DNA from 2 places in the Paenibacillus sp. FSL H8-0260 genome. Region 2 is predicted to be linked to the other one. Evidence: riboswitches for the same ligand, from Rfam matches in the RefSeq annotation. Region 2 holds a riboswitch; the other holds the start of a gene.
The links. Region 2 has a riboswitch for cyclic di-GMP ahead of MHI51_RS21280 (thiamine pyrophosphate-binding protein). Riboswitches for the same ligand answer to the same signal wherever they lie in the genome.
Positions count from the first base shown of each region.

Region 1: it holds a riboswitch for cyclic di-GMP, as region 2 does, so the genes downstream of both, MHI51_RS02605 (choice-of-anchor A family protein) here and MHI51_RS21280 (thiamine pyrophosphate-binding protein) in region 2, are expected to answer to the same signal.

Region 1 covers NZ_CP150298.1:589,813-594,342, forward strand. The annotation lists gene MHI51_RS02590 (DUF3221 domain-containing protein) at 1-160, opposite strand, end outside; gene MHI51_RS02595 (ASCH domain-containing protein) at 512-925, shown strand; gene MHI51_RS02600 (hypothetical protein) at 1,125-1,517, opposite strand; cyclic di-GMP riboswitch class I at 2,013-2,103, shown strand; gene MHI51_RS02605 (choice-of-anchor A family protein) at 2,212-4,530, shown strand, end outside.
Region 2 covers NZ_CP150298.1:4,759,477-4,764,006, reverse strand. The annotation lists gene MHI51_RS21280 (thiamine pyrophosphate-binding protein) at 1-1,368, opposite strand, end outside; cyclic di-GMP riboswitch class I at 1,524-1,620, opposite strand; gene MHI51_RS21275 (methyl-accepting chemotaxis protein) at 1,795-3,045, opposite strand; gene MHI51_RS21270 (YafY family protein) at 3,167-4,123, opposite strand; gene MHI51_RS21265 (SDR family NAD(P)-dependent oxidoreductase) at 4,280-4,530, shown strand, end outside.

The sequences.
Region 1 (4,530 bases), 2.7 Mb from region 2:
CTTCTTTTAATTCAGAAATTACTAAAATTCTTTTATTTTCTACATCTATTGTGTGTACAATTCCTTTCAAAACTTCATTATTCTTACTACAGGCGGTGACGAATAACAAAAAAACAAAAATAAGAGTCCATTTAATAGTAGTACGTGGTTTTTGAATCATGGACCTTCCCCTCCAGTGGTTACGACATTAGTTTAAAATCGGTTGCACAGGCATAGCATTTAGTACATTACCAATATAAGAATAAACAGCAGCCTTTCCATTATGACGACCTTTATTGATTCTGGGGAGTTACAGGTGAATGTCTGTAGTATTGATATTTTCATAAGAACTTTTGTTTGTATATAATAAAAATAAATGTTCTTATTTTAGAGGCGATCAATGATGGAAATGAGTATCGACCAAACGGTTGGGATTATTTATCAGGTCAAGGTGAACAAGATTACACAACGCGAGATCGAGATCCGTGGCATCCGTGACAAACGTCCAACATAAACAAAGGGGATAAATATCATGCGGTGTATAACAATACGGCAGCCTTGGGCGACCTTAATTGCTCTTGGTGAAAAAGAGTTTGAAACTCGTTCATGGAGAACAGCCTACCGCGGCGAGTTAGGCATCCATGCCGGAATGAGGATTGACAAAAAGTTTTGTGAACAGGAACCGTACAAATCAGTATTGGCGAAACATGGCTATACAGCGAATAATTTGCCGACAGGAGCTATTATTGCTACAGGTCAGCTCGCGGGATGTTATGTGGTTACTCCAGAGGTGGATTTAAGGGAATGGATCAATGGGAATGAATATGATTTTGGCGACTATAGTGAAGGACGGTTTGCCTGGAAGCTTGAAGGGGTTCATCCATTAAGCCATCCAATTCCAGCTAAAGGTCGGCTAAGCTTGTGGGAGCACTCTAATCACTTCTGAACGGCGAACAATATTTTTAATGTAATTTTTATGTGCCTATCAGCTATTTTTCAGGTTCGAGGTATATATTAGAGACACCAAACACCCCCCAGTGTTTTGTGGTATATCTCTCTCAGGTCTTGCCAACTCCCATGGTAAGGCCTATTTTTTTGTTCACTAATTGATTGGGGGGAGAGAGCGCAGCGGCTTCTATACAGCTTTACTTAATCTGGTACTGTTCTTCGTAACTCTTAAAAGATGAAATATCCAGCCCTAGGTATCTGCGCATATGGATGGCAGCTTGAGCCGCAACAATGTCATTCAACAGCAGCATTCGTTCATGATAGCCACGACATATATACTTGGCTTCAATTCCAGTATTAAGTCTGTTTTGCTCATACACCTTGATTCCCCGTCTTCTCATTTCTGCACGAACATCCCTTAGATCTGTTGTAGCTACTGCAGCAGCTGTTCCAAGCACCTCCAGATAAGGGGCGGGTGTTCGTAAGTGTGTAGATAAAATGGCGGAGTCCCGTTCGAAAGCTGATAAAATCATCGGAAGCAATAAATAAGATTTCACCAGCATGTTGTCCCTGCTTTCTGCTCTATGCATGAATCTCATCACCTCTAATAGGAACGTATATTCGTATTCTACCCCGATATTCCAAAAATAATCAATGGTATTTCTAAACAGCTTATCCAATGTGATTAAATTCACAACTAAATAACGAAGAATAAATTATATTAAAAATTGTAATAATAAAAATTAATGTATCGAACGCAAATAAAGGAGAATTATGATGGAAAAAGAGGGCAGCCTCCAGCGTGGATTGTTTTTTGGTTTAATTCTGAGTATTCCCTTATGGATATCCATATTGGGCTATATACAGTTACTTTAAAATTTAATGAAAAACCTTATGCGAAGCGCCTTCAGGCGCTTTTTTTGTGTGGTACTAATGCGGGGAATTATCGAAAGGAATTGATTGACAATTGTGGGTGTCGGGCGCTAAACTGTTATTAATTCAAAAGTATTAAAAGTCATAGACTGTTATTGGATAGAATGCTTCAGCTACCAGTTCTGGACTTGCAGTGTAATACATATATATAGTCATGATAATAGCAAACCGTCTGAAAGGGCGGGACGCAAAGTCCAGGAGTCTAAAGTGTCTTAAAGGCACAATGACCGTCCGACTGCCATGAGAAGGGAATTTCACTTCTTTTTGGCGGTCTTTTTTGTTGTTAGGTCCTTTAGAGTTTCTGGTAATTATTCTGATTAATATAAATCATAGTTTTAGGAGGTGTGCCATTTGAAAAGAAGAATAAAACCGTTACTCTCGCTTGTATTAGCTGGGATTTTGACGGTAGGTAGTGGGCTTTCCTCATTGGGAGCTGGAGTTGCTGGAGCTAGTAGTTCTTCTACATTGGGAATTGCAGCGGTCTACAACGTGTTTATTCTAGGGGATATAACAACAGTTTCGGATACGGAAGGAAGGTTTGCTGCTGGAGGTAACGTTAACTTAACCAACTATAGTGTTGGAGATAGGTTGACCGCTGCAGAGGTTTCCCTGACTGACACACTTGTTGTTGGAGGGAATCTTACTTTCAACGGAGGTACTGTTTATGGGAATATCGTGCACGGGGGAGATTTTTCAGGGAATGTAACGCTCCTCAAGGGTGGTACAAAAAGACAGGGGAGTACGATTGACTTTTCAGCAGTAGGTCAGTCTTTGAAGGACAAATCAGCAGAACTTGCAGCATTGCCGGCGAATGGAACAACAGTGTACCAATATGGCAGCCTTATCCTGACAGGTACAGATCCTGCGGTCAATGTTTTTAATGTTTCAGGAGATAACGTCTCTAATACCTACGGAATTACAATAAATGTTCCTTCAGGATCTACTGCAATTATTAATATTGATGGTTCTAACGTAAAAATGAAAAACTTCGGATTTCTACCTAATAACGTGTTGAACAGCAAGAAAATTTTGCTTAACTTTAGCCAAGCTGCGTATCTTGATATGGCAGGCATAGGTGTAATGGGAAGCATACTTGCCCCCTATGCTCATGTTGATTTTATTAATGGTCAGATTAACGGTACTTTAGTGGCGGCTTCACTCAAAGGTACTGGTGGTGGTGAATTTCACCACTATCCATACGATGGTGATGAACCTGGACCAACACCGACACCAACGCCGACAGTGACGCCAACACCGACACCAACGCCAACAGTGACACCAACGCCGACACCAACGCCGACACCAACGCCGACACCGACGCCAACGCCGACGCCAACGCCAACGCCGACAGTGACACCAACGCCAACACCAACGCCAACGCCGACAGTGACACCAACGCCGACGCCGACAGTGACACCAACGCCGACACCAACACCGACAGTGACACCAACACCAACACCGACAGCGACACCAACGCCGACACCGACGCCAACACCATGTCCGACGCCAACACCAACGCCGACAGTGACGCCAACACCGACACCAACACCAACGCCGACGCCAACGCCGACACCGAAGCCAACGCCAACGCCGACAGTGACACCAACGCCAACACCAACGCCGACACCGACGCCAACGCCAACGCCGACAGTGACACCAACGCCAACACCAACGCCGACGCCGACAGTGACACCAACGCCAACGCCAACGCCGACAGTGACACCAACGCCAACGCCGACAGTGACACCAACGCCGACGCCGACAGTGACACCAACACCAACGCCAACACCAACACCAACGCCGACGCCGACAGTGACACCAACGCCGACACCAACACCGACGCCAACACCGACGCCGACAGTGACACCGACGCCAACGCCGACAGTGACGCCAACACCGACACCAACGCCGACAGTGACGCCGACGCCGACACCAACGCCAACGCCGACACCAACACCGACGCCCACAGTGACGCCGACACCAACACCAACGCCGACGCCAACACCGGCACCAACGCCGACAGTGACGCCGACACCAACACCAACGCCGACAGTGACACCAACGCCGACACCAACGCCGACAGTGACACCAACGCCGACACCAACGCCGACAGTGACACCAACACCAACGCCGACACCAACACCAACGCCGACAGTGACGCCAACACCAACACCAACGCCGACGGTAACGCCTGAGGCAACACCGACACCGACGGTAACACCAGAGGCAACACCGACACCGACGGTAACGCCTGAGGCAACACCAACACCGACGGTAACGCCTGAAGCAACACCAACGTCGACACCAGAGACTTCGGTGTTCCCGACACCAACGCCATCATCCGTAATTGGCACTATAGTTCTTGCAGAAGATCCTGTGCCGCTTGGGCCTGTAGCTTCGCCGACACCAGCGCCAGTACCAACACCGTCGAATAGCACAGAAGTACTTGTTGATGATGATGAGATCCCATTAGGTCCGGTACCGGCAGTGACACCAACGCCAACACCAACACCTGATGAAATCATCGTAGTGGACGATACGTTCCCATTAGGAAAGCCACCTGTGAAGGAATTGCCAAAAACGGGTGAATCAAGTCCTGCACCTTACTATGTAGCAGGTTTAGGTTTTGCACTTATCGGATTATTAATGAGAACCAAGTTCTCCAAAAAG
Region 2 (4,530 bases):
GATGACAGGGATATCTTTGCAGACAGCGGTGTTAATCTCAGCGCCGAGCATCATGAAACAACCATCACCTGTAATGCAGAGGACAGTTTCTTCAGGAGCTGCAACTTTTGCACCAATAGCCATGCCGATCGAATTACCCATGCAAGCAAAATACGCATCAAAAACAAAGCTGCCCGGTTTCTTAACCTTGTACCATTTTGCAGCGTGGAATCCATGACTTCCATCATCAACGAAAATTGAATTATTATAAGGGATCAAATCACTTAAAGTACTCATTACCGAAGCAAGGGAAAGATTCTTGAGGGTTGGAAGCTCTTCTGAATAATCCGTATCGGCCAAAGCCTCACGTTTGGTGATTGTGCTTGGGTCAATATGATTTAGGCAGTGCACCAAATTATCGCGCAGGTCCCCGGTGACCGGTATCGTTTTGGACAATAGTATTTTTCCGACAAAGGTTGGATCAATATCAAATTGAATTAAAGTTGCTGGATGATTCTCCCGTTTAAGATTACAGATGGTCATATCACTTAAACGTGATCCAAGCACTATAAATAAATCGCTTTTATTCAATAAATCGTCCCCGTGGGTCGAACCGCCAACGCCAATAGGACCATGATAGAGTGGGTGATCCCAGACTATAGCCCCTTTTCCACCAGGAGATGTTACTACAGGAATATTAAAAGTTTCTGCGAGTTGAACAAGCTCTTTATGTGCTCCGGAGCGGTTAATTCCTTTACCCGCAATAATCAAAGGATTCTTAGCAGCTTGAATAGCATCGATGACTCTATCGATATTAGCTAGACTAATTAGAGATTCTCTTTCTGGGATTACTATATTGCATTCTTCCAATACTTCAGTTTGTACATCAAAAGGAATACAAAGATGAACAGGACCCCGTTTGGTCAGGGCCACAGAAATCGCATGATTAAAAATAGTACCAAAGTGATCCCCACGTTCAACCAATTTACTGAACAAGGTAGCAGGTCTGAACATATCAGCTAAATCAGCCAGAAAAGAGGTGGAGTCCTGACATTGAGGAATTCCAAGCTCTGTAATGGATTGGTGGCCGGTAATAAATAGGACAGGTAGGTTGTTAGCTTTCGCATGTGCTGCTGCTGTAAGCAGGTTAGTTCCCCCAGGACCCGAAGTACCAAATGCTACGCCTAGGTTACCCGTTTTCAGCGCATACCCTGCTGCTTCGAATCCGGAGCTTGCTTCATGTCTGCCGGGAATAAATTCAATACCGTAATCCACCATCTTTAGAACAATTGGACAAATGGATTTGCCAATGATCCCAAAAGAATGTGTGACTCCAAGGTTACGTAGTGCTTCCGCCATGTAATCTGCGACTGTCTTCAAAAGAAACACCTCACAAGTTTTTTGATATATATTAGTTATTAATCTACCGAATAGATACGATAGATCAATATACTCAAAAAGTAAAAACCTGTGCTCTATAGTAAGCACAGGTTGGTGGCATAAGGCGCCTCTAAGACTGAACAATAGTTCAGCCGTCCTGGTTCCTCTGCAACCTGGCAATCATGGCCTCAAACGAAAAAATGAGGCTGTAGATCCATGGTTTTGCGTCATCCTCTTTCGAGGATTTTGCCAATATTAATTTATAGTTGATAAGAATAATTTTCCTTTACAATATATTCCTCATTAATTTTTGTCAACATAATCCGCTAAAAAAACTCGAAATTTGACGAAAGTCTTGTCCAAGAGATGAAGTTTTGCCTCGCGAAAAAAACTGCCACCTAAGACTCAGCTTAGGTGGCAGTTGATAGTTTTGAACTAGAATTTAAAGATATGAATGGTTTTTTGCAGATTAAATACGGCCTGGGTCATTTTTTCCGTTTCTTCTGCAACAGACTGCAGGGCATTAATCTGTTCATTCATAGCCGCCGATACCTCTTCCGTGCCAGCAGCAGTTTCTTCGGTGATTGCTGAGATATTCTCAATTGCACTGGAAATTTTCAAGGCACTTTCTAGCATAAGATCACTCTCCGCAGAGAATGAAGAGATTTGCTCGGTAATGTACTGCACGCTTTGTACAATTTGTGCGAAAATATGGGCAGATTGAGTGATCATTTCATTCTGAACCTGCACAACCTCTTCATTGATGGCAATATTATCGATGGCTTGTTTAATATCTGACTCAATGCTGCGGACCAAGCCGAATACTTCTTTTGTGGATGCCGTAGATTCTTCAGCAAGCTTGCGGACCTCTTGAGCTACAACGGCAAAACCCCGACCATGCTCTCCGGCACGAGCAGCTTCGATGGAGGCATTCAGTGACAGCAGGTTGGTCTGCTCAGCGATCTCTGTGATGGTCTTGGTGATCATCGTAATCCCGCGGGCATTTTGTGAGAGAGCTTCAATAGTATCAGCCACTTTTTGTGTAGCCTCTATGTTTTTACGCATGCCTTCAGCCTGTGTATCTACGGATTGGCGCCCTTGCTCAACAAGTTCTAAGGTATGTATTGAACGTCTGTTCATTTCTTTGGTGGAGTTCGTATAATTGGATACTTTGGTCTCAATGTCTTTAATGGATTCTGTCATATCAGCGATATCCGTAGATATTTCATTTGCACCAAGAGCGAGCTCAGTAGAAGAAGAGGCTACTTGTGCCATGACAATTTTCAGGTTCTGGTTCTTATCTTCGATTCCGCGGCTTGCATCCATAACTTGACGGGTGATCTGCGATGCATCGGTCAGAATCTTCTTGAGCTTATCGATCATTGTGTTAAAGGAGCGGCTTACGTCACCCATTGAACCATTTTCGTCCGCTCTGCTAGTGAAATCACCCTTTGAAATACTGTGAGATACATTAGCAATATCATCAAAAGATGATGTAAGCGTTCTCTCCACGAAGCGAGCAACAGGTAAAGTCAGACCTGCAAGAACAACTACTAGTATAATTCCTACGAGAAATTGACCTAGAATCATTAACGTAACTAAGACAGGAATAGCAAACAGTGCGGCAACGAGGTAACATCCGGCAACAATTCTTTGTTTTAACGGAAGTTTGTGCATCCAGCTCATTGGTAAAATGTCCCCCTTATTAAATTTTATGTAATGGTGTTATTATAGGGGATTTATAGGTCATTGGTCTATAGAGAAGTGTCATAAATCTTCTTTAAGTAGTAGATATTTAGAATTCATGTCAAAATTCCTCATATATTGTGGAAATTGTTTTAATAGCAGACTTTACCATTCCTACTAGTTCGATAGGAGCTAAAACAATAACTGAAGGAGAGAAAGAGAGTACGATACGACAGGCAGATTCTATAGCATTAAACTCGGCCTCCACGTTCATCCACCCAGTATTAGCAGAGGGTTCTACTAAAGTTATAGTTACATATCTTTCACGTTGTAATTCTTTAAGAATAGACTCATTCACCTTTAAGTTCACTACATATTTTGGCAGTGCTGCTTTAAAAGCTAAAGTCGATTGTTCCCAGTAGCTTTTTAAATCAAAAGCCTCAGGTCTGACAAATGATTCATAAGTTGCGTCAGCTTGTATTAATCTCGACACGCGAAAAGTCCGCATTTCACCCTCGGTTCGTGCCACTACATACCAAACTCCACGTTTTGCGACTAACCCGAGAGGTTCAATGAAACGCTCCTTCATCTCGTCATTCCGTGGGTAAGTGATCTTCACTTTACGGTCTTCCCAAACAGCTTCCTGCAGGACAGATAGGAACGGATATGTCTCGTCGGAAGGGTGCCAGCTGGCACCATCTATATGAATGCGCTGGCTCAGGTAACTGGCTGGATTATTCGGCCTGGATGGGGAAGCAGCCTCCAGCTTAAGCACGGCAGAAGAGAAGTCGTTTTGTATACCCAGATCTTTTAAGATTGAGGAGTCTGCGGACAGCAGCAGAGTTGCAATCTCTGAGGGCTTCATACCCGTTAAGGAGGTCCGGTATCCTTCTGTGAGCATCCAACCCCCTTCACGTCCCCGTTCGGCAAGAATCGGTATTCCTGCTGTACATAAGGCTTCCATATCTCTAAACACAGTTCGTTCAGACACTTCTAAGGTCTGGGCTAGCTCACGGGACGTCATCTTTCCACGATTTTGCAGCAAAAGTAAGATGGATAACAAACGATCGGCTCTCATTAAGGGACACTCCTCCTCCTAATAAATGTTGGCTAGTTCTTAATTAATTATTATATTATATATGTCAGTTGATGTCATATTAAAGAATTATACTATATAAGGTAAGGATTAAATACAGAACATTAGAGAAAAACAAGTGTAGAAAGGATTGAGAATATGACTTTAAAAGGAAGAGTAGCATTGGTCACCGGAGGCAGCAGAGGTGCTGGTAGAGGAATTGCATTGGAGCTGGCAAGGAAAGGTGCATTCGTTTATATTACGGGCAGAACGACAGAGGCTTCTGGCATAGAGCATAGCAAGCGGAGCATTGATAACGTACTTAGGGAAATAAAAGCGGAGGGAGGGTCCGGCAGCGCCATACGATGTGATCATACAAAAGATCAGGAGACAGAAGCGGTCATTCGCCA